DNA from 3 places in the Streptomyces sp. NPDC018026 genome. Region 3 is predicted to be linked to each of the others. Evidence: riboswitches for the same ligand, from Rfam matches in the RefSeq annotation. Region 3 holds a riboswitch; each other region holds the start of a gene.
The links. A riboswitch is a leader RNA that binds a small molecule or an ion and turns the genes downstream of it on or off. The one in region 3 is predicted to bind cobalamin.

Region 1 (9,619 bases), on a different contig from region 3:
GTGGCGGGAGGGGTCACACCAGCGGGGTCATGAAGCGGCGGAGGGTCTCCTCGTAGTCCGCGGGGTCGGCGTTCCACATGGCGCCGTGCGGGGCGTCCCGGACGGTGTGCAGGGCGACCAGGCGCGGGTGGGTGTCGGCGAGGCGGCGGGAGAGGCGCCAGGGGGCCACCGAGTCGCCGGGGCCGTGGAAGATCACGGTGGGCACGGCCGGGCGGTGCAGACCGGCCGTGCCGGTGTCCCGGTCGGCGTGCAGCCCGGCGCGGCCCTGCGCGGCCCGGACGGCGAGCGGCAGGAGCGCGCCGGGGGTGCGGCGGGCGGCGGCCAGGGCGCGCAGGGTGGTCTCCCAGCTGAGCACCGGCGAGTCCAGGACGAGCCCCGCGATGCGCTCGCGCACGCCGGAGAGCGCGGCGGTGCGCAGCGCCATGGTGGCGCCGGTGGACCAGCCGAGCAGGACGACCTGACGGGCGCCGTGGTCGAGGGCGTAGCGGACGGCCGCGTCCACGTCGCGCCATTCGGTCTCGCCGAAGTGGTGCAGGCCGTCGGGCGAGGGCGGTGCGCCGACGTCGCCGCGGTAGGCGAGGGCGAGCACCGGGACGTTGCGGCGGTGCAGCGGGGCGATCAGGTTCAGCGCGTGTTCGCGGGTGGCGGCCAGGCCGTGCACGGCGACGATCCAGGTCGGCCGGGCCCCGGGCAGGAACCAGGCCGGGAGCGGCCCGAGTTCCCCCGGGACCTCGACGTCGGCGTACTCGAGGCCGAGGGCCGTGCCCGGGTTCCCGACGTACAGGTTGGGGGTGAACCATGCCCGGTCGCCGGGCTTGAGGGTGCCGTGCGTGACGCGTTCGAGGCGGCGTACGACGGTGTCGGCGCCGTGCTCGGCGGTGTCCAGGACGGGGCCGAGCACGGCGTGGGAGCCGTCTCCGGCCAGCCCGTACCGGCCGGGGCGCAGGGCGGCCAGGTCCCGGGTGAGGGTGATCTGCCCGGCGGCGGTCCCGTGCACGGTGAGCCGGGGCTCGGTGGGCAGCGGCCGGCCGGGGGGCGCCTTGAGCGCGGCGTCGCTGGCGAGCCGGCCGGCGGCGACGCTCGCCACCCCGGTCGCCAGTGCTGCGGTGACGGCGGCTGCCGTTGCGGTGACAGTGCGCATGGGGCCAGTCTCCCGGTGGAGTCCTCGGGCGGCCAGTGGACGCGTGACAGTGGGTGACGGGGGCTCTTCGTGTCCCGTGGCCGGTACCCGCGCGACCGCCCGGCACGCACCGCGCGTCAGCTTCGCTGCCCGTACCCCCGGAGGCGTTCGGTCGCCTCGGCGAGCTGGGCCGGCGTCAGCAGGGACGGCGAGTGGCCCGGCACCGAGGACGCGGTCAGCCACAGGCGGCACATCCACTCCAGCTGGGCGGTGCGGTCGTAGGCCTGGTCGAGGGAGCTGCCGTAGGTGATCGTGCCGTGGTTGCGGAGCAGGCAGCCGGTGCGGTCGGCGAGGGCGTCGAGCATGCCGCGGGCGAGTTCGGGGGTGCCGTAGGCCGCATAGGGGGCGACCCGGACCGGGCCGCCGAGAGCGGCGGTCATGTAGTGCACCGGCGGGAGTTCGGGGACGAGCAGCGAGACCGCCGTCGCGTGCACGGCGTGGGTGTGGACGACCGCCCGGGCGCCGGGATCGGCGCGGTACACGGCGAGGTGCATGGGCAGTTCGCTGGTGGGCACGAGGGTGCCGAGCACCTGTCGGCCGTCCAGGTCGACGCCGGTCGCGTCGTCCGGGGTCAGCCGGTCGTAGGGGATGCCCGACGGGGTGACCAGGACCGTGTCGCCGACGCGCACCGAGACGTTGCCCGAGGTGCCGACCACCAGCCCGTCCGCAACCGTCCGGCGGGCCGTCGCGACGAGTTCCGCCCAGGCCGGCCCGACGGCGGCCTCCCCGGCCCGCGAATGCGTCACAGTCACCGTCTCCTCCCGGGCGCCCGCGCGCCCCTCGCGTCCCGTCGCCGGACGCCCTCGCGATGATCCTGCCAGGGACGTCTCCGGAGAGCACCGGAGCGGGCACGCAGAGGGAGGCGGCGACACCGCTTCCGGTCACCGTGGCGCCCTGCCCAGTTCATCTTCCGTTCACCCTGGTTACCTACGTTCGTCGCGCCAACGACCTCGAACGATTGCCTGGGTAAATGGAAAGCTTCTCGCTGATCCTCGCGATTGTGGTGGTAACCGCACTCGCGTTTGATTTCACGAACGGTTTCCACGACACCGCGAACGCGATGGCGACGACCATTTCGACCGGTGCGCTCAAGCCCAAGGTGGCGGTGGCGATGTCCGCCGTCCTCAACCTTGTAGGCGCCTTCCTCTCGGTGGAGGTCGCCAACACGATCTCCAAGGGTCTCGTCGACGAGACCGGCATCCGTCCCGAGGTCATCTTCGCCGCCCTGGTCGGCGCGATCCTCTGGAACCTCCTGACCTGGCTGGTCGGGCTCCCGTCCAGCTCTTCGCACGCCCTGATGGGCGGCCTGATCGGTGCCGCCGTCGCCTCGGCCGGCATCGGCGCGGTCAACGGCGACGTGCTCGTCACCAAGGTGCTCCTCCCCGCGATCGCCGCCCCGATCGTGGCCGGCCTCGCGGCGATGCTCGCGTCCCGGATGACGTACTCGCTGGGCCGCAAGGCCGACGGCAGGGCCGCCGCGAAGGGCTACCGGGCCGGGCAGATCGCCTCCGCCGGTCTGGTCTCGCTGGCCCACGGCACCAACGACGCCCAGAAGACCATGGGCATCATCACCCTCGCCCTGATCGCCGGCGGCTCGCTCGCCCCCGACTCCGACCCGCCCGTGTGGGTCATCCTGGGCGCCGGTCTGGCCATCGCGCTCGGCACCTACCTGGGCGGCTGGCGCATCATCCGCACCATGGGCAAGGGCCTGACCGACCTCCAGCCGCAGCAGGGCTTCGCCGCCCAGACCAGTGCCGCCACGGTCATCCTGGCCTCGTCCCACCTCGGTTTCTCGCTGTCCACCACGCACTCGGTCTCCGGTGCGGTGATGGGCGCGGGCCTCGGCCGCAAGGGCGGCGTGGTCCGCTGGTCCACGGCCACCCGGATGTTCGTCGCCTGGGGCCTGACGCTGCCCGCCGCGGCGCTGGTCGCCGCGCTCGCCGAGTGGGTCTGCCGGGCCGGCGACTGGGGCACGGGTCTCGTCGCGGTGTTCCTGATCGCCTCCAGCTTCGCGATCTGGCGGATCTCCCGCCGCGAGGTCGTCGACCACACCAACGTCGTCGACGGCGACCCGGTGGCCGCCGAGGGGCCGGGGCAGCCCGAGCCCGCCGGTGTGGTCACCACGGCGATGGCCGCCGTGTCGCCGCCCCCGACGGGCGTGACCGAGGAACTGGCGGCCACCGTCCCCGCCCCGGCCACCACGCCCGACCCCAAGGCCCCGTCGGCCGCCACCACCGTCTGAACCCGCCTGCCGGGTACGAAGGAAGCGAACCCCCATGAGCATCGACTGGGCAGCCCTCGGCTCCGTCTTCGGCGTCAGCCTCGTGGCCACGGTGGCCCTGGTGGGCCTGTTCACCCTCGGCATCGTCGGCCTCTCCCGCCAGGAGCGGGCCGCCGCCCAGGGCGGCTCCGCGGCCCTCGCGGTCACCGGCGCGTACGCGTGCTTCGCGGCCTGCACGGCGGCGGTGGCGTACGGGATCTATCTGATCGTCGCCTGAGCGTCGCCCGGCGCACGGGCGCACGCCCCCGGGGCGGGGCGCGGGACGGACTCGAACCGTTCCGCGCCCCGCCTCTTCGCGTGCCGGCGCACACCACTCGGGTGTGGGCCTTCGCACACTCCCCCGTCGCAGGTCAACGCCAGGTTGACGGGTGTTCGCGGGCCGTGGTGGACTTCCGGAGCCATCTACGGCGGCAGAAGAGGAAGCCCGGTGCGAATCCGGCGCGGTCCCGCCACTGTGACCGGGGACAGGATCCCCGGGAGCCAGGAACTCTCGCCGCCGTGCTCTTCGAACCAGGGCGCGGACACCCTGAGTGAGGACCTATCGCCATGCGCGGCTGCCGTTCCGGGCTCACCAGCGACACGCTTCGACTTCCCCTTCCCACGGCCGGTTGAGCCGTGCGTGCCGGACGCGTCTTCGCGTACGGCGCCGCCGCCGGCCTCCTCGGTGACCTCCTCCTCGGCGATCCTCGCCGCGGACACCCGGTCGCCGCGTTCGGCCGTGCCGCGGGCGCCGTGGAACAGGTGCTGTGGCGGGACCACCGGGGCTGGGGCGCCCTGCACACCGTCGTGTGCGCCGGCGGCGCCGCCGTCCTCGGCTCGGCCGCCGCGCACGCCGTACGCCGCTCCCCCGCCGCCTCCGTCGCGCTGACCGCCGCGGCCACCTGGTCGGTCGTCGGCGGCACCTCGCTGGCCCGCGAGGCCACCGCGATCGGCCGCGCCCTGGAGGCCGGGGACGTCGAGGCGGCGCGGGCGCGGCTGCCGCACCTGTGCGGGCGGGACCCGCAGGCGCTGGACGCCGACGGGATCGCCCGGGCCGTCGTGGAGTCCGTCGCCGAGAACACCTCCGACGCGGTCGTGGGCGCCCTGGTGTGGGGCGCGGTGGCCGGGGTGCCCGGACTGCTCGGCTTCCGGGCCGTCAACACCCTGGACGCGATGGTCGGCCACAAGTCGCCCCGCCACCGCCGCTACGGCTGGGCCTCGGCCCGCCTCGACGACCTCGCGGGCTGGCCCGGTGCCCGCCTCACCGCCGTACTGACCACCGTGGCGGGCGGCGACCCGCGCGGCGCCCTGCGGGCCTGGCGCGCGGACGCCGCACAGCACCCGAGCCCCAACGCGGGACCCGTGGAGGCCTCCTTCGCGGGCGCCCTGGGCGTACGCCTCGGCGGGACGCTCTCCTACGGCGGGCGGGTCGAGCACCGGCCCGTGCTCAACGGGGCGACGGGACGCACCGTACGGGCGGCCGGTTCCGCCGACATCGACCGGGCGGTACGGCTGTCCCGGCGCGTGGGCTGGCTGGCGCTGGGCGTGTGCGCGGGCGCGCGGCTGCTCGCGCGCCGGGCCGTCTCGAAGAACCCGGGTGTCACGAAGGGACGTACGTCATGAACGGTGGCCTCCTCGTCGCCGGTACCACCTCCGACGCCGGCAAGAGCGTCGTCACCGCCGGGATCTGCCGCTGGCTGGTGCGCCAGGGCGTCAAGGTGGCGCCCTTCAAGGCGCAGAACATGTCGCTCAACTCCTTCGTGACCCGGGACGGCGCCGAGATCGGGCGGGCGCAGGCCATGCAGGCCCAGGCCTGCCGGGTGGAGCCGACCGCGCACATGAACCCCGTGCTGCTCAAGCCCGGCGGGGAGCGCAGCAGCCAGGTCGTGCTGCTCGGCAGGCCCGTGGGCGAGATGACCGCCCGCGGCTATCACGGCGGGCGCCAGGAGCGGTTGCTCGGCACGGTGCTGGACTCACTGGCCGAACTCCGCTCCTCCTACGACGCGGTGATCTGCGAGGGCGCGGGCAGCCCGGCCGAGATCAACCTGCGCCGCACCGACATCGTGAACATGGGGATCGCGCGGGGCGCCGGACTCCCCGTCCTCGTCGTCGGCGACATCGACCGCGGCGGCGTCTTCGCCTCCTTCTTCGGCACGGTGGCGCTGCTGGCACCCGAGGACCAGGCACTGGTCGCCGGGTTCCTGGTGAACAAGTTCCGCGGCGACGTGTCGTTGCTGGAGCCGGGTCTGGAGATGCTGCACGGGCTCACCGGGCGCCGGACGTACGGTGTGCTGCCGTTCCGGCACGGGCTCGGCATCGACGAGGAGGACGGACTGCGGGTCTCCCTGCGCGGGACCGTGCGGGAGTCGGTCGTCGCCCCGCCGGTCGGCGAGGACGTGCTGCGGGTCGCCGTCTGCGCGGTCCCGCTGATGTCCAACTTCACGGACGTGGACGCGCTGGCCGCCGAACCCGGTGTCGTGGTGCGGTTCGTGGACCGGCCGGAGGAGCTGTCCGACGCGGATCTCGTCGTCGTGCCCGGGACACGGGGCACGGTCCGGGCCCTGGAGTGGCTGCGGGAGCGGGGGCTCGCGGACGCGATCGTCCGCAGGGTCGCCGAGGAGCGGCCGGTGCTCGGGATCTGCGGCGGCTTCCAGCTCCTCGGCGAGCGCATCGAGGACGAGGTCGAGTCGCGCGCCGGGCACGTGAACGGGCTCGGACTGCTCCCCGTGCGGGTGCGGTTCGCCCGCGAGAAGACCCTCACCCGGCCGGTGGGCGAGGCCCTCGGCGAGCACGTCGAGGGGTACGAGATCCACCACGGGGTCGCCGAAGTCGCAGGAGGCGAACCCTTCTTGGACGGCTGCCGGGTCGGCCGGACCTGGGGCACGCACTGGCACGGCTCGCTGGAGTCGGACGGCTTCCGGCGGGCGTTCCTGCGCGAGGTGGCCGCCGCCGCGGGCCGCCGCTTCGTGCCCGCCCCCGACACCTCGTTCGCCGCGCTGCGCGAGGAGCAGCTCGACCGGCTCGGCGACCTGATCGAACACCACGCGGACACCGACGCGCTGTGGCGGCTCATCGAGTCCGGCGCGCCGCAAGGACTGCCCTTCATCCCACCGGGAGCGCCCGCATGAGCACAGTGCTGTTGTTGTCGACCGCCGACACGGACCTGCTGGCGGCCCGCGCGTCGGACGCCGCCTACCTGATCGGCAACCCGACCCGCGTCGACGTACAGGAGGAGTTGCCGGGCCTGGTCGAGAACGCGGACCTCGCCGTCGTACGCCTGCTCGGCGGCAAGCGCGCCTGGGAGGACGGGCTGGCCGCGCTGCGGGCCGCCGGCGTCCCGACCGTCCTGCTGGGCGGCGAGAGCGTGCCGGACGCGGAGCTGATGGCGGAGTCGTCGGTCCCGGCCGGGGTGGTGGCCGAGGCGCTGCGCTACCTGGTCGAGGGCGGCCCGGACAACCTCACCCAGCTCGCCCGCTTCCTGTCGGACACGGTGCTGCTGACCGGCGAGGGCTTCGACGAGCCGCGGAAGATGCCGGAATACGGCGTCCACGGCGAGCGGGCATTCACCGAGGGCCGTCCGACGGTCGGCGTGCTCTTCTACCGCGCCCACCAGCTCAGCGGCAACACCGCGTTCGTCGACACGCTGTGCGACGCGATCGAGGCACGCGGCGCCAACGCGCTGCCCGTGTACTGCGGTTCGCTGCGCGGCACGGACCCGGGGCTGTACGAGCTGCTGGGCCGGGTCGACGCCCTGGTCGCCACCGTCCTCGCGGCGGGCGGCACGCACGCCTCGCAGGCCTCGGCGGGCGGCGACGAGGAGGCGTGGGACATCGGGGCACTGGCCGACCTGAACGTCCCGGTGCTGCAAGGGCTCTGCCTCACCTCCTCCCGGGCCGCCTGGGACGCCTCGGACGCCGCCCTGTCCCCGATGGACGCGGCGATGCAGGTGGCGATCCCGGAGTTCGACGGGCGGCTCGTCACGGTGCCCTTCTCCTTCAAGGAGCAGGGGCCCAACGAGGTGCCGGTGTACGTCGCCGACCCCGAGCGCGCCGCGCGCGTCGCCGGGATCGCCGTGCGGCACGCGGCCCTCAAGCACAAGCCGAACGCCGACAAGAAGCTCGCGCTGGTCTTCACGGCGTACCCGACCAAGCACTCCCGCGTCGGCAACGCGGTCGGACTCGACACCCCGGCGTCGGCGGTGCGGGTCCTGGACGCGCTCCGGGAGGCGGGGTACGGCGTCTCCGGGTACCCCGCCGAGGGCGACGAGCTGATCCACCGGCTGATCGAGGCCGGCGGTCACGACGTGGAGTGGCTGACGGAGGACCAGCTGGCGGCGGCGCCCGCGCGGGTCCCGCTGGCGGACTACCGGGCGTGGTTCGGGACACTGGACCCCGAGCTGCGGGACGCGATGACGCAGGCGTGGGGCGAGCCGCCGGGGTCGCTGTACGTCGACGGGGACGACATCGTGCTGGCGTCCTTGCAGTTCGGGAACGTGGTGGTGATGATCCAGCCGCCGCGCGGCTTCGGCGAGAACCCGATCGCGATCTACCACGACCCGGACATGCCGCCGTCGCACCACTACATGGCCGCCTACCGCTGGCTGGAGCACGGCTTCGGCGCCGACGCGATCGTGCACATGGGCAAGCACGGCACGATGGAGTGGCTGCCGGGCAAGGGCCTCGGCCTGAGCGCGGGCTGCGCGCCGGACGCGGTGCTGGGCGACCTGCCGCTGATCTACCCGTTCATCGTCAACGACCCCGGCGAGGGCACCCAGGCCAAGCGGCGCGGGCACGCCACGGTCGTCGACCACCTGGTGCCGCCGATGGCGCGCGCCGACACCTACGGCGACCTGGCCAAGCTGGAGCAGCTCCTCGACGAGTACGCCCTCGTCTCGGACCTGGACCCGGCGAAGGCACCGGCGGTCCGGGCGCAGATCTGGACGCTGGTCAAGGCCGCCGAGCTCCACCACGACCTGCACGTGGACGACCAGCCGGACGACGACGCGTTCGACGAGTTCGTCATGCACATCGACGGCTATCTGTGCGAGATCAAGGACGTGCAGATCCGCGACGGCCTGCACATCCTGGGCGGCGGCCCGGTCGGCGAGCCGCGCGTCAACCTGGTGCTCGCGGTGCTGCGCGCCTCGCAGGTCTGGGGCGGGCAGGCGAACGCGCTGCCGGGCCTGCGTGCCTCTCTGGCCGAGCACTTCGGCCTGGTGGAGAAGGAGCTGCTGGCCGAGCCGGGCGCCCCGGTGAAGGTGCCGGTGGAGCTGACGGACCTGGTGGACGGCCCGGCGCGGTCGGCGGCGGACGCGATCGACCTGCTTGAGCAGTTGTGCCGGCGGGTCGCGGAGGGCATGGAGCTGCGGGCGTGGGACCCGGCGGCGGTACCGGGTCTGGTGCGCGACGTGCTGGGCACCGAACTCCCCGACGCGGTCGCGGTGCTGGAGTTCGCCTGCGCGGAGGTCGTGCCGCGCCTCGCCCGGACCACGGACGAGATCGGGCACATCCTGCGGGCCCTGGACGGCGGTTACGTCCCGGCGGGACCGTCGGGTTCGCCGACCCGCGGCCTGGTCAACGTCCTGCCGACCGGCCGGAACTTCTACTCCGTCGACCCGAAGGCGATCCCGTCCCGGCTGAGCTGGGAGGTGGGCCAGTCGCTCGCGGACTCACTGATCCAGCGGTACCTGACCGACACCGGCGAGTACCCGAAGTCGGTCGGCCTCACGGTGTGGGGCACGTCCGCGATGCGCACCCAGGGCGACGACATCGCGGAGATCCTGGCGCTGCTGGGCTGCCGTCCCGTCTGGGACGACGCGTCGCGCCGGGTGACGGGCTTCGAGGTGGTGCCGGTGGCGGAACTGGGCCGGCCGCGCGTGGACGTCACGGTGCGTATCTCGGGCTTCTTCCGGGACGCGTTCCCGCACGTGGTGGGGCTGATCGACGACGCGGTGCGGGCGGTGGCGGAGCTGGACGAGCCCGCCTCGGCCAACTTCGTGAAGGCACACGCCGACGAGGACACCGCCGAGCACGGCGACCGGCGCCGGGCGACCTCCCGCATCTTCGGTTCCAAGCCGGGCGCGTACGGCGCCGGTCTGCTGCCGCTGATCGACGCCCGCAACTGGCGCTCCGACGCGGACCTCGCCGAGGTGTACGCGGTGTGGGGCGGCTACGCCTACG
Region 2 (9,619 bases), on a different contig from region 3:
GGGAGCCCAACCGCACCGGGCACGCCTCCAACCTCTACACCGACGCGGAGGACCCCTACCCCTTCCACTTCAGCATCGAGAACGCGATCCAGACGTATCTCGACGCCGGGGTCAACCCGCGCAAACTGACGGTCGGCTTCCCGTTCTACGGGCGCGGCTGGCAGGGCGTCAGCGAGGGCGGCGCGGCCGGTGAGTGGCAGGACGCGAACGGCGCGGCACCCGGCCAGTTCCCCGCGGAGGCCGGGGTCCGCGGCTACAGCAACCTGATCAGCAGCTACCCGTCCATGACCGTCCACCACGACGAGGAGTCGGTGTCCACCTTCGGCTACACCGGTCCGGGTGGCCAGTGGTGGTCCTTCGACGACACCTGGTCGATCGGGAAGAAGACCGACTGGGTCAAGTCCAAGGGCCTGCTGGGCGGTTTCGTCTGGGAGATGTCCGGCGACACGGCCGACGGCCGGCTCATGACCGCGCTGGACAACGGACTGGAGTGACGCGAACCGGATCCGCGTGACGCGCCACCGGCCCTGCCGCCCCCGCCGGGGGGTGGCAGGGCCCTTTCACGCCGCCAGGACGGTGCAGCCCAGCGCGAGCAGGGCGAGGACCTTCACGATCTCCAGGGCGACGTAGTAGAGGTGTGCGCCGGAGCGGTTCTCGGCCGGGTCCTCGCCCGCGAGCACCGCGTCGGAACGGCGGTTCAGGCGGGGGCGTACGACACCGAGCTGCACCGCCAGTACGGCCACCGCGACGGCGGTGAGCGTCACGACCGCCGCGGACGGGCCGCCGGTGGCGACCGCGACGACCACGGCGGCGGCGAGCACGGCCTCGGCGAGGTTCAGGGCGCGGAAGACCATGCGGCCGATGCCGAGCCCGATCGGGATCGTCACCCCGGGGGCCCGGAACTTCAGCGGCGCCTCCAGGAAGGAGATCGCCAGTACCATGCCGAGCCACAGGAAGGTGACGGCACCTGCCACGGCCGCCGACGTCGTGTCCATCGCGCAGACCTCGTCCTTCTCGTCGTACTTCTGGGTGTCCTTCTCGGTGTCCTTCTGGGTGCGCCCCCGTGCCAGAATGTACGACCACGTCCACGCCGCCCGCCCCGCGCCCCCCGCATCGTCCCGCCCCGAGGTTCCCGTGACCAAGCCCGTCGCCCGTGAGCCGCAGCGCCGCAACGCGCGGTCGAACAGGGCGCGCATCCTGGCCACCGCCCGCCGGGAGCTGGGGCGGAACCCGGACACCACGCTGGAGGAGCTGGCCCGGGCCGCCGGTGTCGTACGGCGTACCCTTTTCGGCCACTTCCCGGGGCGTGCGGCACTGCTGGAGGCCCTCGCCGAGGAGGCGTCCGAGGTGCTGCGCGGCGCGATGGCCGAGGCGGCGGGACCGGAGGAGCCGGCCGACCGGGCGCTGGCCCACTTCACGCTGCTGATGTGGTCCGTGGGCGACCGCTACCGCATGCTGCTGGCCCTGGCCCGGCACGACCTGGGCGTGGAGCGCGTGGCCGAGATCCTGGCCCCGGCCCGCGCCGAGGTCACCGCCATCCTGGAGCGCGGCCAGCGGGACGGGGTCTTCCCGGCCCACCTGCCCCCCGCGGTGCTGAGCGCGGGACTTGAAGCGATGGTCGTCGCGCTCCTGGAGCAGGTCAACACCGGTGCCCTGGAGGACGACGGTCCCCGGACCGCCGCCGCCATGCTCATCGCGGCCGGTGTGCCGGAGCCGCGGGCGCGGGCCGTCGTCGAGGCGGTGGGCCCGGCGGTGCGCGCGAAGTCCGTCCCGGCCGAGTAGGCCACCCCTTCCCGTTCCTCTCCTCGTCCAGTAGGCGCCCCCGGTCGGTGGGCGCCTTATTTGCACGTCCATGTGCAACAAACTACGCTGCTCTTGTCTGCTCACTCATGGGCAATTAACCCGCCCTCGCTTGTCTCCGGGAGCCCCCATGCCCCTACTGGCCACCACCCCCGTCGAGAAGATGCCCGGGCCCTACGCCCGGCGCTGGTGGGCGCTCCTCGTGCTCTGCCTGGCTCTGCTGATCGTCGTCATGGCCAACACGTCCCTGATCGTGGCCGCCCCGGACATGACGACCGACCTGGGCCTGAGCAGCAGCGACCTGCAGTGGGTCATCGACGGCTACACCGTCCCGTACGCCGCGCTGATGCTGGTGCTCGGCGCGATCGGCGACAAGTACAGCCGCCGCGGCGCCCTGGTCACCGGTCTGGTGATCTTCGCGGGCGGTTCGGTGATGGGCAGCCTGGTCCACGAGACGGGGCTGGTCATCGCCGCCCGGGCGGTCATGGGCGTCGGCGCCGCCGTCGTCATGCCGGCCACGCTGTCCCTGCTGGTCGCGGTCTTTCCGAAGGGGGAGCGGGCCCGTGCCATCACGGCCTGGACCGCCACCTCGGGACTCGCCATCGCGGTCGGGCCGCTGGTCGCCGGGTGGCTCCTGGAGGACCACGCCTGGGGCTCGACCTTCCTGGTCAACGTCCCCGTCGCGGTCCTCGCCGTCGTCGGCGCGCTGGTCCTCGTACCGCCGTCCAGGGCGGCCGGTGCGGGCCGCATCGACTACGTCGGCGGGCTGCTCTCCATCGTCTCCGTCGGCAGCCTGGTCTACGCGACCATCGAGGGCCCGCACTTCGGCTGGGGCGCCGGTCCCGTGACCGCGGCCGTCGTCGCCGCCGTCGGCCTGACCGGCTTCGTGGCCTGGGAGCTGCGCCACCCGCACCCCATGCTGGACGTGCGCAGGTTCCTGCTGCGGCCCTTCAGCGGCTCGATGCTCGCGGTGCTGTTCTTCTTCTTCGGCACCTACGGCGCCATCTACTACGCCACGCAGTTCCTGCAGTTCGTGCTCGGCTACGGCGCGCTGGAGACCGGCGTACGGCTGCTGCCGCTGGCCGGGGCCGTGTTCGTCGGCGCCGCGGTGACCGGGCGGCTGACCCCGAAGCTCGGCGTGCGGGCCATGGTCGGCTCGGGCATGGCCATCGGCACCGTCGGCGTCTTCCTGCTGGTCCTGATCGACCAGAACTCCACCTACGCCGACTTCCTCGCCCCGATGCTGCTGCTGGGCCTCGCCATCGGCCTCAGCGTCTCCCCGGCCACCGACACCATCATGGGCTCCTTCCCGGAGAGCGAACTGGGCGTCGGCGGCGGCGCCAACGACACCGCGCTGGAACTCGGCGGCTCCCTGGGCATCGCCGTCCTGGGCTCCCTCCTCGGCACCTCCTACCGGGACGAGCTGTCCGGGCTCGTCGGCGACCGGCTGCCGGCCGCCGCCCTCGACACCGCCCAGGACTCCGTGGGCGGCGGACTCGCCGTCGCCGAGCGGCTCGCCACCAACCCGGCCGCCGGACCCGAGCAGGCGCAGGCCCTCGCCGACGCCGTGAACCGGGCCTTCGCCCACGGCGTCTCGACGACCAGCCTCGTCGGCGGCGTCATCATGGCCGCGGGCACCCTGATCGTCCTCGCCGTCCTGCCCGGCCGACGCGCCCGGCGGGCGGCCGAGGCCGAGGCCGAGACCGGGGCCGACCCGACGCAGGCCCGGGACACCGAACTCAGCCGTTCCGGGAGCTGAACCACCCGCACCCCGGCCGCCCCCGCTTGGTCAGTCGGCCAGCGCCGCCAGCTCCTCCGCCGTCCGCGGGCCCGTCGCCGCGTCCGCCAGCAGTCCCCGCGCCCGCAGCAGCCCGGCCGCCGCGACACCCCAGGGGAGCCGCAGCCCGGCCTGCCGCAGCAGGTCGGTGCGGGCCAGCGTCGCGGCGGCCGGGCCGGTGCGCACACCGTCCGGGGTGAGCAGGGCGGCGTCGTCGGACCAGCGCAGGGCGAGGTCGACGTCGTGGGTGGCCATCACCACGGTGGTGCCGCCCGCGCGCAGCCGGTCCAGGGTGGCGAGCAGCCGCTCCTGCCCGTCCGGGTCGAGACCTGCGGTCGGCTCGTCGAGGATCAGCACCCGGGGCCGCATCGCGACCGCCCCCGCGATCGCGGTCCGCTTGCGCTGCCCGTACGACAGCAGGTGCGTGGGCCGCTCGGCCAGCGCCGCGATGTCCAGCGCGGCGAGCGCCTCCCCGACCCGGGAGCGCACCTCCGCGTCGGGCAGCCCCAGGTTCAGCGGACCGAAGGACACGTCCTGGCCGACCGAGGCCGCGAAGAGCTGGTCGTCCGGGTCCTGGACCACCAACTGCACGGTGGTCCGCAGCCGGGTCAGCCCCTTGCGGTCGTAGGTCACCGGCTCCCCGCCGACCGTCAACGTCCCCGCGCGCGGCCTCAGCCCGCCGCTGAGCAGCCGCATCAGCGTCGTCTTGCCGCTGCCGTTGCGGCCCAGCAGCGCCAGCGCCCGCCCCTCGCGCACCGCGAAGTCCAGGCCCGCCAGCACGTCCGGGCCCTCCTCGTACGCGAACGACGCGCCCCGCAGGGCGACCAGGTCCGGGGCCGGGTCCGAGGCCGGGTCCGAGGCCGGGTCCGAGGCCGGGTCGGGTGACCGCACCGGTTCGCTCACGACAGGGGTCCTTCCAGTACGAGGGTGAGGGCGGCGAGCGCCGCCAGCAGCGCGACGCTCGCCGCCGTGAACGGCACCGACACGCGGGCCTCGGGCACCAGCACGCGCAGGGTGCCGTCGTAACCGCGCCCGGCGAGCCCGGTCTGCAGCCGGGCCGCCCGGTCGAAGGCCCGCACGAAGGCGGTGGCGCCGAGCCCGCCGAGCGAACGCCAGGCCGCCGCCCGCGTGGTGTGGCCCAGCCGCGCGGCCTGCGCCTGCCGGATCCGGCGCACCGAGTCCAGCAGCAGGAAACTCATCCGGTACGTCACCAGCGCCACGTCCACGACCGGCGCGGGCACCCCGGCCCGTACCAGGCGCGGCAGCAGGTCGGACATCGGCGTGGTGAACGCGAACAGCAGCACCCCGAGCGAGGCCGCCGAGGTGCGCAGCAGCAGCCCGCCCGCGCGCACCGCACCGCCGTCGGCCGCCGTCAGGAACCCGTCCGGGCCCCCGACCTGCACCAGCAGCGGCAGCGCACCCGTCACGCAGAAGCCCAGCGGCACCCGGTAGGCCCGCCACAGCCGGCGCCCGGGCACGCCCGCCGGGCCGAGCAGCACCGCCAGCGCCGTCACCAGCACCAGCGCCGCGCCCGGCCAGGGCGGCAGCGAGATCGCGAGCACGGTCAGGCCGAGACCGAGCACGGCCTTGTCCACGGGATGGCGGCGGCGCCAGCGACTGGCGTGCGCCGCCGCGTCGATCGGCAGCACTCAGTCCCCTTCGGGGGTGTTCCCCGGTGCCGCCGTGGCCCCGGAAGCCGCCAGCGCCCGCTCCTCGCCCTGCCGTCGGCCCCGGCGCAGGCCGAAGTAGTACGCCAGCACGCCCGCGCCGAGCGCGGCCTGCAGGGCGAACAGCGCCGACTCGACCTCACCGGACGGCGGTTCGTACAGCGGGGAGAACCACGGTTCGTAGTCCGGTTCGATCTCGGTGATCGCCGTCTCCGCCTCCGCGTCGGACCCGGCGAACGGCTCCTCTTTGTGGTCGCCGAGCCCCAGCACGAGCGGCAGCACCGCCAGCGCGGCCACGGCGAGCAGCAGCAGGGTGTTGATCTTCGCGTTACGGCTCATCGGGCCACCGCCCCGGACTTGGCGCCCGCGCTGGCCGTCTTCGTCAGCAGCACGCCCAGCCGTGTCAGTTCGCCCTTGCTGGACTGCACGAGCAGCCGCATCACGATCACCGTGAGCAGACCCTCGCTCACCGCGAGCGGAATCTGCGTCACGGCGAAGATCGAGCCGAACTTGCCGAGCGCGCCCAGGAACCCGCTGCTCGGGTCCGGGAAGGCCAGCGCCAGCTGCACGCTGGTCACGCAGTACGTGGACAGGTCGGCGACGAACGCGCCGACGAACACCGCGACCATCAGCGGCACGTGCCAGCGGCGCAGCAGCCGGTAGCCGCCGTACCCGGCCCAGGGACCGGCGATCGCCATCGAGAAGACGTTGGCGCCGAGCGTGGTCAGCCCGCCGTGGGCGAGCAGCAGCGCCTGGAAGAGCAGCGTGATGGTGCCGAGCACCGCCATGATCGGCGGCCGGAACAGGATCGCGCCCAGACCGGTGCCGGTCGGATGGGAGCAACTCCCGGTGACGGACGGCAGTTTCAGGGCCGACAGGACGAACGTGAAGGCTCCGGAGGCCCCGAGGAGCAGTGTGCTCTCCGGGTGCTCCCTGACCTCACGGGTGAGTGACCGGACTCCGTGGACGACGAACGGCGCGGACGCGACACCCCAGGCGATCGCGTGCGCCGGTGGCAGAAAGCCCTCGGCTATGTGCATGGCTCAGCAGACCCTCTCCAGCACCTCGTGGATGGACGACGCGCCTTGGCCGGTCTCCTGGCTTACGGGTACCACCGCCCGTGCTCCGCCTTCCCGGATCACAAGGATCCAGTGGCTGCCCCTTAGGGCCGGAGCCGGACTTCCCGATTCACAGTGGCGAGGGCCGCACCGGCATCACACCGGATTTCCCGTTCACCAAGGCGTGGCGACAGTAGTGCTCCCACGGGGGCGGACACAAGCAGGCCTCGGACCCCGCGGCACCCCTGTCAGCGCGAACGGCCCCGCTCCGGACGCCGGACCACCATGTCCCGCATCCGGGTGGTCAGCGCGGTCGCGGCGGCCGTCAGGAAGACGAAGCTGTAGGTGATCTGCAGGATCGTCACGACCCGCGCGGCCTGGCCGCGCGGGGTGATGTCCCCGTACCCGACGGTCGCGAGCGTCACCACGGTGAAGTACAGCGCGTCGATCCGGGTGTGCAGTCCGCTGAACTGGCCAGGCGACTTGGCGAGGGCGTAGTACGTGGCCGAGAAGACGTGCACGGACAGGACGATCAGCAGCGAGATGACCACCCCGGGCCGGCGGTCCGGACGGTCGAGGAGAACGTGCCGGATCTGCCGCAGCAGCAGTAGGGCGACGAGGGTCAGCAGCAGGGCGAACAGCACCCAGCTCAGCACCGGCCGCTGCGGCCCCAGGTGGTCGAGGGGGAGCAGGAAGTACGCCACGACCACGGCGGCCGCGATCCCCACCCGTACGAGCCAGGGCCGGACCGCTGCCCAGCCGGTCCGGGAACGCGGACGAGGGCGCGGACGAGGGCGAGGGCGCGGGTGTGCGGTCCGGCGGTCCCTCACCGTGCCGCTCCCGCCGTCGGCGCCCCACCCGGTTCCGGCCGGGTGCGGCGCACCAGCTGGGCCACGACGAACGCGACGACCGAGGCCATGACGATCAGCGGCATCTGGTCGTGGGCGTCCCGGCCCATCAGCAGCACCGCCAGGACCGAGCTGGCCAGCGGCAGCCCCGTCACCGCGGCCGCCGCGGCGGCGATGCCGAGGGCGAGGGCCGGGGTGGCGCCGAAGCCGGGCAGCCCGGAGCAGGCCAGGGCCGTCGCCGCGCCCAGCAGGACGGCCGGGAAGATCGGGCCGCCGCGCAGCGCGCCCAGCGCGATGCCCCAGGCCAGCCCCTTGCAGGCGACCAGCGCGACCAGCGCCCCCACGGACCAGGCGTGCGGGTGCGCGGCGAGCTGGGCGAGGGTGGCCTGGCCGGACAGCGCCGCCTCGGCCGGGGAACGGCCGGTGATCAGCGCGTACGCGGCGACACAGCCGCCGACCGCGGCGGCGCAGGCGACGGTGCGGGCGGCCGTGCGGTGCCCGGTCCAGGTGACGGTGCGGCGGCCCAGCGCGCGGGCCAGCGTCACCAGTACGGCGATCAGGGCCGCGGTGGGCAGGCCCCACAGGAAGTCACCCGCGTCCGGATTGGCCTGCGGCGGCAGGTCGGGCAGGCTCAGCGCGCCGATCTCCAGCCCCGTCCACTGCCCGAAGCCGGTGAAGACCAGGGCGCCGGCCGCGCTGGCCAGCAGGCAGGGCAGCAGCAGGGCGACCAGCTGGGTGCCGGCCAGCCCCGCCCCCTCGATGAGCAGCACCGCCGCCGCGATCGGACCGCCGAGGATGGTGGAGATCGCGGCGGTGGAGCCGGCCGTCGCGAGGATCGCGCTCGCCCGTTGATCGCCGCCCGCGCCCGCCCGCCGCAGCGCCAACAGGGCGAGCCCGCTGCCGACGGCCATGAGCGGGGCCTCGGGACCCAGCACCACGCCGAGCGGCAACGTGGCCAGCGCGGCCAGCACCGCGCCGGGCAGCGCCCGGGGGCCGACGGGCGCGCCGCCCAGGCCGTTCACCGGCAGATGGCCGCCGCCGCCCGGCATCCGGGTCACGATCGGCGCCAGGATCAGTCCGGCGAGCACCAGCGCGGGCAGCGGCCACCACCACGGCGGGGTGTCGTATCCGGCCGCCTCGGGCAGCGACGTCCACACCCAGTGCTGCAACTCGTGCTGGAGCCCGACGAAGAAGAAGCAGGCCAGCGCGATGGGCACCCCCAGCAGCACGCACAGCAGCAACAGCCGCCGGTAGCCGGGGCTGAGCAGGGTCTGCCGCAGGGACAGCTCCGCCCGGTCCGGGACGGCGTTCGCCGGCGCGGTCACGGAACCCGTCCGCGCGGACCCCGCCGGGGCAGCGGCCGACTCGTCACACGCCCTCCTTCGTCCCGCCCCGGGGTCCGTCGGTCACCGGGGCCGCGGGTGCCGCTCAGTTAACGCGAGGCCGGGAGCGTCCGCATGCGCACGCCCGGCGCGCGGTTCACCCGTCCGGCGGACCCGCCTGGCCGGGGAGCGCGGCCACCCGCAGGCTCTGAATGACCTGTCGGTGCCGTTGGGCGCCGGTGGGCAGCTGCCCCGTACGGGGGACACAGAAAGGACTCCGCTCATGAGCCAGCACGCCGAACCCACTCCCGGCCGGCCGTCCCACGGCGGCGACGCCTCCTGGGCCCAGCGCTCGGGCGACCGCACCAGCGGCTGGGTGACCGGCGGTGTCGTCTTCGCGGGCGTACTGCTGCTGCTGAACGGCGCGCTCGCCGTCCTCCAGGGCATCGCGGCCATCGCCGAGGACGACGTGTACGCCCGTATCGGCACCTACGTCTACGAGATGAGCCTGACCGGCTGGGGAGTCGTCCACGTCATCCTGGGCGCCCTCGTGTTCGTCACCGGGTTCGGTCTGCTCAAGGACATGGCCTGGGCGCGGGTGGCGGGCATCGTCCTCGCCTCGCTGAGCCTGATCGCCCAGTTCCTGTTCCTGCCGTACTCGCCCGTCTGGTCCGTGATCATGATGGCGATCGACGTCTTCGTGATCTGGGCCCTGGCGAGCCGTCAGGACAGCGCGTCGTCCCGGGCCTGAGACTCCACGCCCGGACACGGACTCCATGCCCGTCGTGTCCGGGCTCAGCGGCGGCGCAGGCTCCGGGCCAGCGCCGTCGCCGCCGCCGCGGTGCCCATCGCGGCCGCCGCCGCGGCCGCGAGGGCCACGGCCCGGGCCCGCGGCCCGGGAGCGGACGGACGGGCGCCCAAAGCGGTGCCGTACGCGCTGCCCGGGGCGTTCCCCGGGCCGGTCGCGGGACCGGGCGGCAGCGCCGAGGCCAGCAGTTCCGCCAGGTGCACGCCCTCGTGGCCGCCGCTGTCGAACTCGTGGATCTGGGTCCGGCAGCTGAACCCGTCGGCGAGGACGACGGTCGACTCGTCCTCCTCCCGCAGCCGGGGCAGCAGCACCCGTTCCGCGCACGCCTCGCTGACGTCG
Region 3 (9,619 bases):
AAGGTGCGCCGGTAGGCGTGCGGGGTGGTGCCCAGGGCCCTGGTGAACTGGTGCCTCAGGGCCGCCGCCGTGCCGAAACCGGCGCGCCAGGCGATCGTGTCCATCGTCTCGTCCGTCGCTTCCAGCAGCCGCTGGGCCAGCAGTACGCGCTGGCGCAGGATCCAGCGGTAGGGGGTCGTCCCGGTCTCCTGCTGGAAGCGGCGGGCGAAAGTGCGCGGGGACATGTGGGCACGGACCGCCAGCTGCTCGACCGTGACCTCCTCGTCGAGGTGCTGCTCCATCCAGGCCAGCACCTCGCCGACGGTGTCGCAGGAGGAGCGCGGCAGCGGCCGTTCGATGTACTGCGCCTGCCCGCCGTCCCGGTGCGGCGGCACCACCATGCGCCGGGCGATCCGGTTGGCGACCTCCGGGCCCTGCTCCTTGCGCACGATGTGCAGGCAGGCGTCGATGCCGGCGGCGGTCCCGGCCGAGGTGATCACCGGGTCCTCGTCGACGTAGAGCACGTCCGGCTCGACCCGGGCCCCCGGGTGCTGACGGGCCAGCTCGGCCGCGTGGTGCCAGTGCACCGCGCACCGCCGCCCCTCCAGCAGGCCGGCGGCGCCCAGCACGAAGACGCCGGAGCACACGCTCAGGACGCGGGTGCCCCGGTCCGTCGCCCTGCGCAGGGCGTCCAGCAGGTCGGGCGGGTACTCCCGGCGGACGAAGTCGCTGCCCGCCGGCACCGCGATCAGGTCGGCCTCCTCCAGCCGCTCCAGACCGTACGGCGTGGAGACGGTCAGCCCGCCGACGTGGGTGCCCAGCGTGGGGCCCTCCGCGGAGACCACCGCGAAGTCGTACCCCGGCAGGCCCTCGTCGCTCCGGTCGATGCCGAAGACCTCGCAGATCACGCCTAGTTCGAAGGGATGCGCACCGTCCAGCAGGACGGCGGCCACGTTCTGCAGCATGCCGCCAGTGTGCCTCCCCGGTGGCAGGAAATCGAGGCCTTACGGCAGTCCTGCCACTCCCGGTAAGGAGTATCCGGCGCGACAGTGGTGTCATGACCGGAAACCAGATCGAAGCCCTTGTCGGAATGCTCGCGACCTTCGGACTCCTCGTCCTCATGATCCTCCCCTCGGTGATCGGGATCGTGCGCGACAGGCGCATCGACCGCCAGATCAGGGAGGCCCAGGAGGACGGGGAGACCCGCACCCGCCACGGGAAGGAGACCCGGAGGACTCAGAAGTCCTCGTCCAGGTCGACGGTGCCCTCCACCGCCACCTGGTACGCCGAGGGGCGCCGCTCGAAGAAGTTGGTCAACTCCTGAACGCCCTGCAGCTCCATGAAGGAGAAGGGGTTCTCGGAGCCGTACACCGGGGCGAAGCCGAGCCGCGTCAGACGCTGGTCGGCCACGCACTCCAGGTACTGCCGCATCGAGTCGGTGTTCATGCCCGGGAGGCCGTCACCGCACAGGTCGCGCGCGAACTGCAGCTCGGCCTCGACGGCCTCCCTCAGCATGTCGGTGACCTGCTCCCGGAGCTGGTCGTCGAACAGCTCCGGCTCCTCCTTGCGCACGGTGTCGACGACGTCGAACGCGAAGGACATGTGCATCGTCTCGTCCCGGAACACCCAGTTGGTGCCGGTGGCCAGACCGTGCAGCAGCCCCCGGCTGCGGAACCAGTAGACGTAGGCGAAGGCGCCGTAGAAGAACAGGCCCTCGATGCACGCCGCGAAGCAGATCAGGTTGAGCAGGAAGCGGCGCCGGTCGGCCTTGGTCTCCAGGCGGTCGATCGACTCGACCGAGTCCATCCACCGGAAGCAGAACTCGGCCTTCTCCCGGATGGACGGGATGTTCTCCACGGCCGCGAAGGCGGCGGCGCGGTCCTCCGGGTCGGGCAGGTAGGTGTCCAGCAGCGTCAGATAGAACTGGACGTGGACGGCCTCCTCGAAGAGCTGGCGGGACAGGTACAGCCGCGCCTCGGGGGAGTTGATGTGCTTGTAGAGGGTCAGCACCAGGTTGTTCGCGACGATCGAGTCGCCGGTGGCGAAGAAGGCCACGAGCCGGCCGATCAGGTGCTGCTCCATCGGGCTGAGCTTCGCCAGGTCGGCGACGTCCGAGTGGAGGTCGACCTCCTCGACGTGCCAGGTGTTCTTGATGGCGTCCCGGTAGCGCTCGTAGAAGTCCGGGTAGCGCATGGGGCGCAGGGTCAGTTCGAAGCCCGGGTCGAGCAGGTTCTTCGTGGTGGGGTTCGCGGGGGTCTCGGTGGTCATTACTGGCAGGCCTCGCAGGACTCGGGGTTTTCCAGGGAGCAGGCGACCGCTTCGGGGTCCGGGGCGGCCTGCACGGGCACGGTGGTGGCGCGGGCCGCGGCGCGGGCGATCCGGGTCGCCGGTCGCGAGCGCAGGTAGTACGTGGTCTTCAGGCCCTGCTTCCAGGCGTACGCGTACATCGAGGAGAGCTTCCCGATGGTCGGCGTCTCCAGGAACAGGTTCAGCGACTGGGCCTGGTCGAGGTACGGGGTGCGGGCGGCGGCCATGTCGATCAGGCCGCGCTGCGGGATCTCCCAGGCGGTGCGGTACAGCGCCCGCACGTCCTCGGGAATCCAGCTGAAGCCCTGCACCGAGCCGTTGGCCTCGCGCAGCGCCTCACGGGTGCGGGCGTCCCACACGCCGAGCCGCTTGAGGTCGTCCACCAGGTAGGAGTTGACCTGGAGGAACTCGCCCGACAGCGTCTCGCGCTTGAACAGGTTGGACACCTGCGGCTCGATGCACTCGTAGACACCGGCGATGGAGGCGATGGTCGCGGTCGGCGCGATGGCCAGCAGCAGGGAGTTGCGCAGCCCGGTCGTCGCCATGCGCTCGCGCAGCGCGGCCCAGCGCTCCGGCCAGGCGGGCTCGACGCCGTAGTGGTCCGGGTGCAGCACCCCCCGGGCCGTGCGGGTCTTCTCCCAGGCCGGCAGCGGGCCGCCCCGCTCGGCGAGGTCGGCGGAGGTCTCGTACGCGGCGAGCATGATCCGCTCGGCGATGCGGGTGGACAGGGCCTTCGCCCCGGGGGAGTCGAAGGGCAGCCGGAGCTGGAAGAAGACGTCCTGGAGGCCCATCGCGCCGAGGCCGACCGGGCGCCAGCGGGCGTTGGAGCGGCCCGCCTGCTCGGTCGGGTAGAAGTTGATGTCGACGACCCGGTCCAGGAAGGTGACCGCGGTGCGGACGGTGGTGTCCAGGCGCTCCCAGTCCATGTCGCCCTTCGCGGGGTCGACGAAGGCGCCCAGGTTGACCGAGCCCAGGTTGCAGACCGCCGTCTCCCCGTCGTCGGTGACCTCCAGGATCTCCGTGCAGAGGTTGGAGGAGTGGACGACGTGGCCGGGGACCGCGGTCTGGTTGGCCGTGCGGTTGGCGGTGTCCTTGAAGGTCATCCAGCCGTTGCCGGTCTGCGCGAGGGTGCGCATCATGCGGCCGTACAGCTCCCGGGCGGGCAGCGTCCGGCGGGCGAGCCCCGCCTCCTCCGCCCTGCGGTAGGCCGCGTCGAACTCCTCGCCCCACAGGTCCGTCAGCTCCGGCACGTCGGCGGGGGAGAACAGCGACCAGGTCCCGTCGGCGTCCACCCGGCGCATGAACTCGTCCGGGATCCAGTGCGCGAGGTTCAGGTTGTGCGTACGGCGGGCGTCCTCGCCGGTGTTGTCCCGCAGCTCCAGGAACTCCTCGACGTCCGCGTGCCAGGTCTCCAGGTAGACCGCCGCCGCGCCCTTGCGCCGGCCGCCCTGGTTCACGGCCGCCACCGAGGCGTCCAGCGTCTTCAGGAACGGGACGATGCCGTTGGAGTGCCCGTTGGTGCCGCGGATCAGCGAACCCCGGGCGCGGACGCGGGAGTAGGCGATGCCGATGCCGCCGGCGTGCTTGGACAGGCGGGCGACCTGGTGCAGGCGGTCGTAGAGGGAGTCCAGCTCGTCCTTGGGGGAGTCCAGGAGGTAGCAGGACGACATCTGGGCGTGCCGGGTGCCGGAGTTGAAGAGGGTGGGGGAGGAGGGCAGGTAGTCCAGGCGGCTCATCAGGCCGTACAGGGCCGCGACCTCGTCCACGGCGCGGACCGTGTCGTCCTCGGCGAGTCCGGCGGCGACCCGCAGCAGGAAGTGCTGGGGAGTCTCGACGGCCTTGCGGGTGATCGGATGCCGGAGCAGGTAGCGGCTGTAGAGCGTACGCAGGCCGAAGTAGCCGAAGCGGTCGTCGGCGTCCTGGTCGACCAGCGCGTCCAGGCGGCCCGCGTGCAGCCGTACGAAGGCGGCGGTGCGGTCGGCGATCAGGCCCTCGCGGTGGCCGGTGGCGACGGAGTCGGTGAAGGTGACGACGCCCTGGGAGGCGGCCTCGGCGCGGATGCCGATGGTCAGCAGGCGGGCGGCCAGCCGGGAGTAGACCGGGTCCTCGGAGATCAGACCGGCGGCGGCCTCGGTGGCCAGCTCGCGCAGCTCGGCCTCGTCGGCGCGGGCGGACCGGCCGCGCAGTGCGGCGGCGGCCACCCGGCCGGGGTCGGCGCCGGGGAGGTCGGCGGTCAGCCCGGTCAGGGTCCGCAGCAGGGCGGCACCGGGTCCGTCGGGTTCCCCGGTCGCCGTCACCGGGGTCGCTGAAGCCGGATCGGCTGGCGCGATGGTCACGTGGAGCACTCCCTCGCTCGGCACGAGGCCCGGCGGAGGGAGGGCAGGAGGCAGCTCACGAGCGCACGCGGCGTCGCGTCCACCGGCCCACTCCACGAGGCCCGGACGTCATGGCACCCGGGCCAGGGCGGCCGGGCGCACCGTCGGCAGGTCCTCGGACTGGACAGGCGTGCGCGCACGTGTGAAGACGTACGGATGCACGCAAGTACACCGTTGCGGGACAGTTCCGGATTCGCACCGGATTCCCCTGCGGCGACAGCGAGCACGAGCATACATCTTGTGCCCGGTGACGCGAGCACCCCCAGATGTTGTGTCCCGACGGGGTGTTGTGGCGGGGTGCCGCAGCTGGGTCAGAGCGTCAGTGCGTAGGCGAGCAGCATGATGTCGTCCAGCTCCGGCAGGGGGTTCCAGTCGCGGTCGGGCGTGCGGACGAAGCCCAGGCGCTCGTAGAGGCGGTGGGCGGTGCGCATGCTGGCCTGGGTCGACAGCACGACGCTCCGGCAGCCCTCGACGGCCCGGGCCCGGTCGGCGCAGGCCCGCACCAGGGCCTCGCCCGCCCCGCGGCCGCGTGCCTCGCGGGCGACGGCGAGCATGCGTATCTCGGCCTCGCCGGGGCGTGCGATGTCCGCCATGGGACCGCCGGACGGCACGAAGGTCACGCCGCCGAGCACCCGGCCGTCCGCCGCGGCGACCAGCACCTCCGCGGCGGCGGCGCGCTTGGCCACGTTCCGCAGCTCGACCAGGTAGGAGTCGCTCTCCCCGAAGTCGAGGAGGCCGTCGCGCAGGTAGGCCTGCGCGGTGATCTCGCCGAGGGTGTCGTACTCCTCGGCCGTCGCCCGCCGGATCACGAAGTCCATGACGCCGAGTGTGCCCCACGGGTACGACAACGGGCCGCCGGATTTCTCCGGCGGCCCGCCTCGAACTGGGGATCAGTGCGAGCTGCCCGCCGTGGCCGGCGGCAGTTCCACCTGGACGCCCGGGTCGCCGGCGTCCGCCGTGTAGTCGCTCGGCTTGGTCTCGTCGACGCCGTCGGGCGCCTTGACCGCCCTCAGGACGAAGGTGAGGACCACGGTGACCAGCACGTTCAGCACGAAGGCGGTGAGGCCGATGTAGCCGATCTCGCCGATGCCGGGGATCTCGTCGGAGGAGCCGCCGAAGTGCTTCTGCGTCGGCGAGGCGACACCGTAGGCGGCGACCGTGCCGTAGACCATGCCGACCGCCCAGCCGCCGAGCAGCGCCCAGCGGTGGAACCAGCGGGTGAACAGGCCGCCGACCAGGGCCGGGAAGGTCTGCAGGATCCAGATGCCGCCCAGCAGCTGGAAGTTGATCGCGACGGTCTTGTCCATGCCCAGGACGAAGATCAGCGCGCCCACCTTCACCAGGAGCGACACCAGCTTGGAGACCTTGGTCTCCTGCTGCGGCGTGGCGTCCGGCTTGATGAAGTCCTTGTAGATGTTGCGGGTGAAGAGGTTCGCGGCCGCGATCGACATGATCGCCGCCGGGACCAGGGCGCCGATGCCGATCGCCGCGAACGCCACGCCCGCGAACCAGTCCGGGAACATGTTCTCGAACAGCTGCGGGATCGCCAGCTGGCCGTTGTCCACCTTGACCCCGGCCGCGATCGCCATGAAGCCGAGCAGCGCGAGCAGACCCAGCATCAGCGAGTACAGCGGCAGGATCGTGGTGTTGCGGCGGATCACGTTACGGCTGCGCGAGGACAGCGTCGCGGTGATCGAGTGCGGGTACATGAACAGCGCCAGGGCCGAGCCGAGCGCCAGCGTCGCGTACGTCCACTGGCCCCCCGAGTCGGGCACCACTCCACCCTTGCCCGACGCGGTGAACTTGTCGCTCGCCGAGGCGAAGATGTCGTCGAAGCCGCCCAGCTTGATCGGGATGTAGATGATCGCCACCGCGATGACGATGTAGATCAGCGTGTCCTTCACGAACGCGATCAGCGCGGGCGCGCGCAGTCCCGACGAGTAGGTGTACGCCGCCAGCACACCGAAGGCGATCAGCAGCGGCAGGTCCTTGACGAACCAGTTGGTGTCCTCGCCGCCGCCGACGCCCATCACGTCCAGGACGGCCTGGATACCGACCAGCTGGAGCGCGATGTACGGCATGGTCGCCAGGATGCCGGTGACGGCGACCGCCAGCGACAGACCCTTGGAGCCGAACCGGCCGCGTACGAAGTCCGAGGTCGTCACGTACCCGTGCTTGTGCGAGACCGACCACAGGCGGGGCAGGAAGGTGAAGATCAGCGGGTAGACCAGGATCGTGTACGGCACCGCGAAGAAGCCGGCCGCGCCCGCCGCGTAGATCGCCGCCGGGACGGCCACGAAGGTGTACGCGGTGTACAGGTCGCCGCCCAGCAGGAACCAGGTGACCCAGGTGCCGAACGAGCGGCCGCCGAGGCCCCACTCGTCGAGGCTGTGCTCGTTCTCGGCCTTGCGCCAGCGGGCGGCCAGGAAGCCCATGGCGGTGACGAGGACGAAGAAGAAGATGAAGACGGCGAGTGCGACGCCGTTCACGCCGTCGTTCACTTGGTCCCGCCTTCCCGGCGCCCGCGCTGGTCGCGCTGCCACAGCTTGTACGCGGTCACCGTGAGCAGGGTGGAGATCAGCACCCAGGCCATCTGGTACCAGTAGAAGAACGGGATGCCGATGAAGTCCGGGTCCGTCTTGGTGTACGAACCGACCCACAGCATGGCCACGAACGGTGCGACGAGACAGAGCCCGATGACGACGCGCACCGGCGTCACCACCGGCTCTCTGCTCACTTCTGTGTCTTCTGACATGCGCGGCTCCGTCCCCTCGCTGATCACCTCGTGCAGTGCGCACGAAATGTAGGTGACGGTGTCAAGACAGCGGAAGACCTCGTCCGTATATCGGTCCTCAACCGCAATCTGGGGCCCGGGCGAGCGGGCTTTGGTCTAGTCCTGGGGCCGCTTGAGGCGGGCCACGAACTTGTAGCGGTCGCCCCGGTAGACCGACCGCACCCACTCCACCGGCTGACCGGTGCGGTCCTGCGAGTGCCGGGAGAGCATCAGCATGGGCAGGCCCACGTCGGTGCCGAGCAGGCCGGCCTCGCGCGGGGTGGCCAGCGAGGTCTCGATGGTCTCCTCGGCCTCGGCCAGGTGGACGTCGTACACCTCGGCGAGCGCGGTGTAGAGGGACGTGTACTTCACCAGGGAGCGGCGCAGGGCGGGGAAGCGCTTGGCGCTGAGGTGGGTGGTCTCGATCGCCATCGGCTCGCCGTTGGCCATGCGCAGCCGCTCGATGCGCAGCACCCGGCCGCCGGCCGTGATGTCCAGCAGTCCGGCGAGCCGATCGTCGGCGGTGATGTAGCCGATGTCCAGCAGCTGAGAGGTCGGTTCGAGGCCCTGGGCCCGCATGTCCTCGGTGTACGAGGTGAGTTGCAGCGCCTGCGACACCTTGGGCTTGGCGACGAAGGTGCCCTTGCCCTGGATGCGCTCCAGGCGGCCCTCGACGACCAGCTCCTGCAGGGCCTGGCGCACCGTCGTGCGCGAGGTGTCGAACTCGGCGGCCAGGGTGCGTTCCGGCGGGACCGGTGTGCCCGGCGTCTGGGTCCGGGTCATGTCGAGCAGATGCTTCTTCAGACGGTAGTACTTGGGCACGCGCGCGGTACGGACGGTCGCCCCACCCTCGTTCTCCGCACTGCTGACGTCGGTGCTCATGCTCTGCCTTCCCGGCTCCGGGTGCCGAAGCGACCGCTATCCCTGTCGGCCACGGCTCACATCGTGGCACGGCTTCGTGCCGGGATGGCCCCCGCACGCTCCGTGATCCCTTCTGTATACCCGCGGGAACACCCTTGGTCTAGTCCATAGGGCGGTCAGGCGTCGCTGGTACGCGCCTTCGCGGCGGTCGCGGCACGTCATTCGGTGGGGGGTGGTACAGCCGGTCCCGGTCCGCCCGATCTGTCGCTTGCGCAATGAAAGGTCCCTGCATATCTCGGTCCCATCACGGAGGCGACGACTGGGTTTGAACACCCTTGACAGTCCTATTGGTCTGGGCCAAGCTCCCCGTACTGGTCTACACCATTGGTCCAGGTCCCGGCCCCATGGGCGGTCCGCGTCGACGAGCAACCGCGGGGAGGCAGGGGGGTTGTGTGGCATCCCTGAGGAGGGTTGGCGTGAAGCGCAAGCTTATAGCCGCGATCGGTATCGCGGGCATGATGGTCTCGATCGCCGCGTGCGGGGGCGACAGCGGTGACGACGACAAGAAGGCCGGCGCCGACGGCTACGCCGGTGAGACGCTCACCGTGTGGGTGATGGACGGATCCTCGCCCGACGACTGGCAGGCGGACCTCGCCAAGGAGTTCGAGGCGAAGACCAAGGCCAAGGTCAAGTTCGAGATCCAGAAGTGGAACGGCATTCAGCAGAAGCTGACCACCGCTCTCTCCGAGGAGAACCCGCCCGACGTCTTCGAGATCGGCAACACCCAGACCCCGGCCTACGCCAAGACCGGCGGCCTCGCGGACCTGAGCGACCTCAAGAGCGAGATCGGCACCGACTGGTCCGAGTCGCTCAACAAGTCCGCGGTGTTCGACGGCAAGCAGTACGCGGCCCCGTGGTTCGTGGTCAACCGCGTCGTCGTCTACAACAAGAAGATCTGGGCGGACGCGGGCATCAAGGAGCTGCCCAAGACCCGCGACGAGTTCTACAACGACCTCAAGACGATCGGTGAGAAGACCGACGCCGAGCCGATCTACCTGCCCGGCCAGAACTGGTACCACTTCGTGGGCCTGGTCATCGGCGAGGGCGGCGAACTGGTCAAGAAGGACGGCGACAAGTACGTCTCCAACCTGGCCGACCCGAAGGTCGCCGCCGCCACCGAGACCTACAAGAAGTTCCAGGCCCTGTCCAAGGCCCCCAAGGACAAGGACGAGGCCACCCCGCAGCAGGGTGAGATCTTCGCCAAGGGCAAGACCGGCTCCTTCATCGGCATGGGCTGGGAGGGCGCCACCGCGATCGCCACCAA

Region 1: it holds a riboswitch for cobalamin, as region 3 does, so the genes downstream of both, ACH4D3_RS37080 (cobalamin biosynthesis protein) here and ACH4D3_RS21170 (ribonucleoside-diphosphate reductase subunit alpha) in region 3, are expected to answer to the same signal.
Region 2: it holds a riboswitch for cobalamin, as region 3 does, so the genes downstream of both, ACH4D3_RS01090 (energy-coupling factor ABC transporter permease) here and ACH4D3_RS21170 (ribonucleoside-diphosphate reductase subunit alpha) in region 3, are expected to answer to the same signal.

The regions. Positions count from the first base shown of each region.
Region 1 covers NZ_JBIRFY010000019.1:70,066-79,684, forward strand. The annotation lists gene ACH4D3_RS37060 (alpha/beta hydrolase family protein) at 14-1,141, opposite strand; gene ACH4D3_RS37065 (class II aldolase/adducin family protein) at 1,258-1,926, opposite strand; gene pitH (low-affinity phosphate transporter PitH) at 2,151-3,422, shown strand; gene ACH4D3_RS37075 (hypothetical protein) at 3,457-3,678, shown strand; cobalamin riboswitch at 3,819-3,972, shown strand; gene ACH4D3_RS37080 (cobalamin biosynthesis protein) at 4,077-5,063, shown strand; gene ACH4D3_RS37085 (cobyric acid synthase) at 5,060-6,568, shown strand; gene cobN (cobaltochelatase subunit CobN) at 6,565-9,619, shown strand, end outside.
Region 2 covers NZ_JBIRFY010000001.1:260,044-269,662, forward strand. The annotation lists gene ACH4D3_RS01055 (glycosyl hydrolase family 18 protein) at 1-494, shown strand, start outside; gene ACH4D3_RS01060 (hypothetical protein) at 561-995, opposite strand; gene ACH4D3_RS01065 (TetR/AcrR family transcriptional regulator) at 1,135-1,782, shown strand; gene ACH4D3_RS01070 (MFS transporter) at 1,931-3,559, shown strand; gene ACH4D3_RS01075 (ATP-binding cassette domain-containing protein) at 3,590-4,405, opposite strand; gene cbiQ (cobalt ECF transporter T component CbiQ) at 4,477-5,226, opposite strand; gene ACH4D3_RS01085 (energy-coupling factor ABC transporter substrate-binding protein) at 5,227-5,583, opposite strand; gene ACH4D3_RS01090 (energy-coupling factor ABC transporter permease) at 5,580-6,284, opposite strand; cobalamin riboswitch at 6,314-6,499, opposite strand; gene ACH4D3_RS01095 (potassium channel family protein) at 6,551-7,030, opposite strand; gene ACH4D3_RS01100 (chloride channel protein) at 7,129-8,475, opposite strand; gene ACH4D3_RS01105 (hypothetical protein) at 8,756-9,223, shown strand; gene ACH4D3_RS01110 (FAD-binding and (Fe-S)-binding domain-containing protein) at 9,268-9,619, opposite strand, start outside.
Region 3 covers NZ_JBIRFY010000006.1:319,237-328,855, reverse strand. The annotation lists gene ACH4D3_RS21185 (GlxA family transcriptional regulator) at 1-944, opposite strand, end outside; gene ACH4D3_RS21180 (hypothetical protein) at 1,037-1,303, shown strand; gene ACH4D3_RS21175 (ribonucleotide-diphosphate reductase subunit beta) at 1,216-2,247, opposite strand; gene ACH4D3_RS21170 (ribonucleoside-diphosphate reductase subunit alpha) at 2,247-4,622, opposite strand; cobalamin riboswitch at 4,750-4,911, opposite strand; gene ACH4D3_RS21165 (GNAT family N-acetyltransferase) at 4,973-5,479, opposite strand; gene mctP (monocarboxylate uptake permease MctP) at 5,552-7,162, opposite strand; gene ACH4D3_RS21155 (DUF3311 domain-containing protein) at 7,159-7,416, opposite strand; gene ACH4D3_RS21150 (GntR family transcriptional regulator) at 7,552-8,316, opposite strand; gene dasA (N,N'-diacetylchitobiose ABC transporter substrate-binding protein DasA) at 8,772-9,619, shown strand, end outside.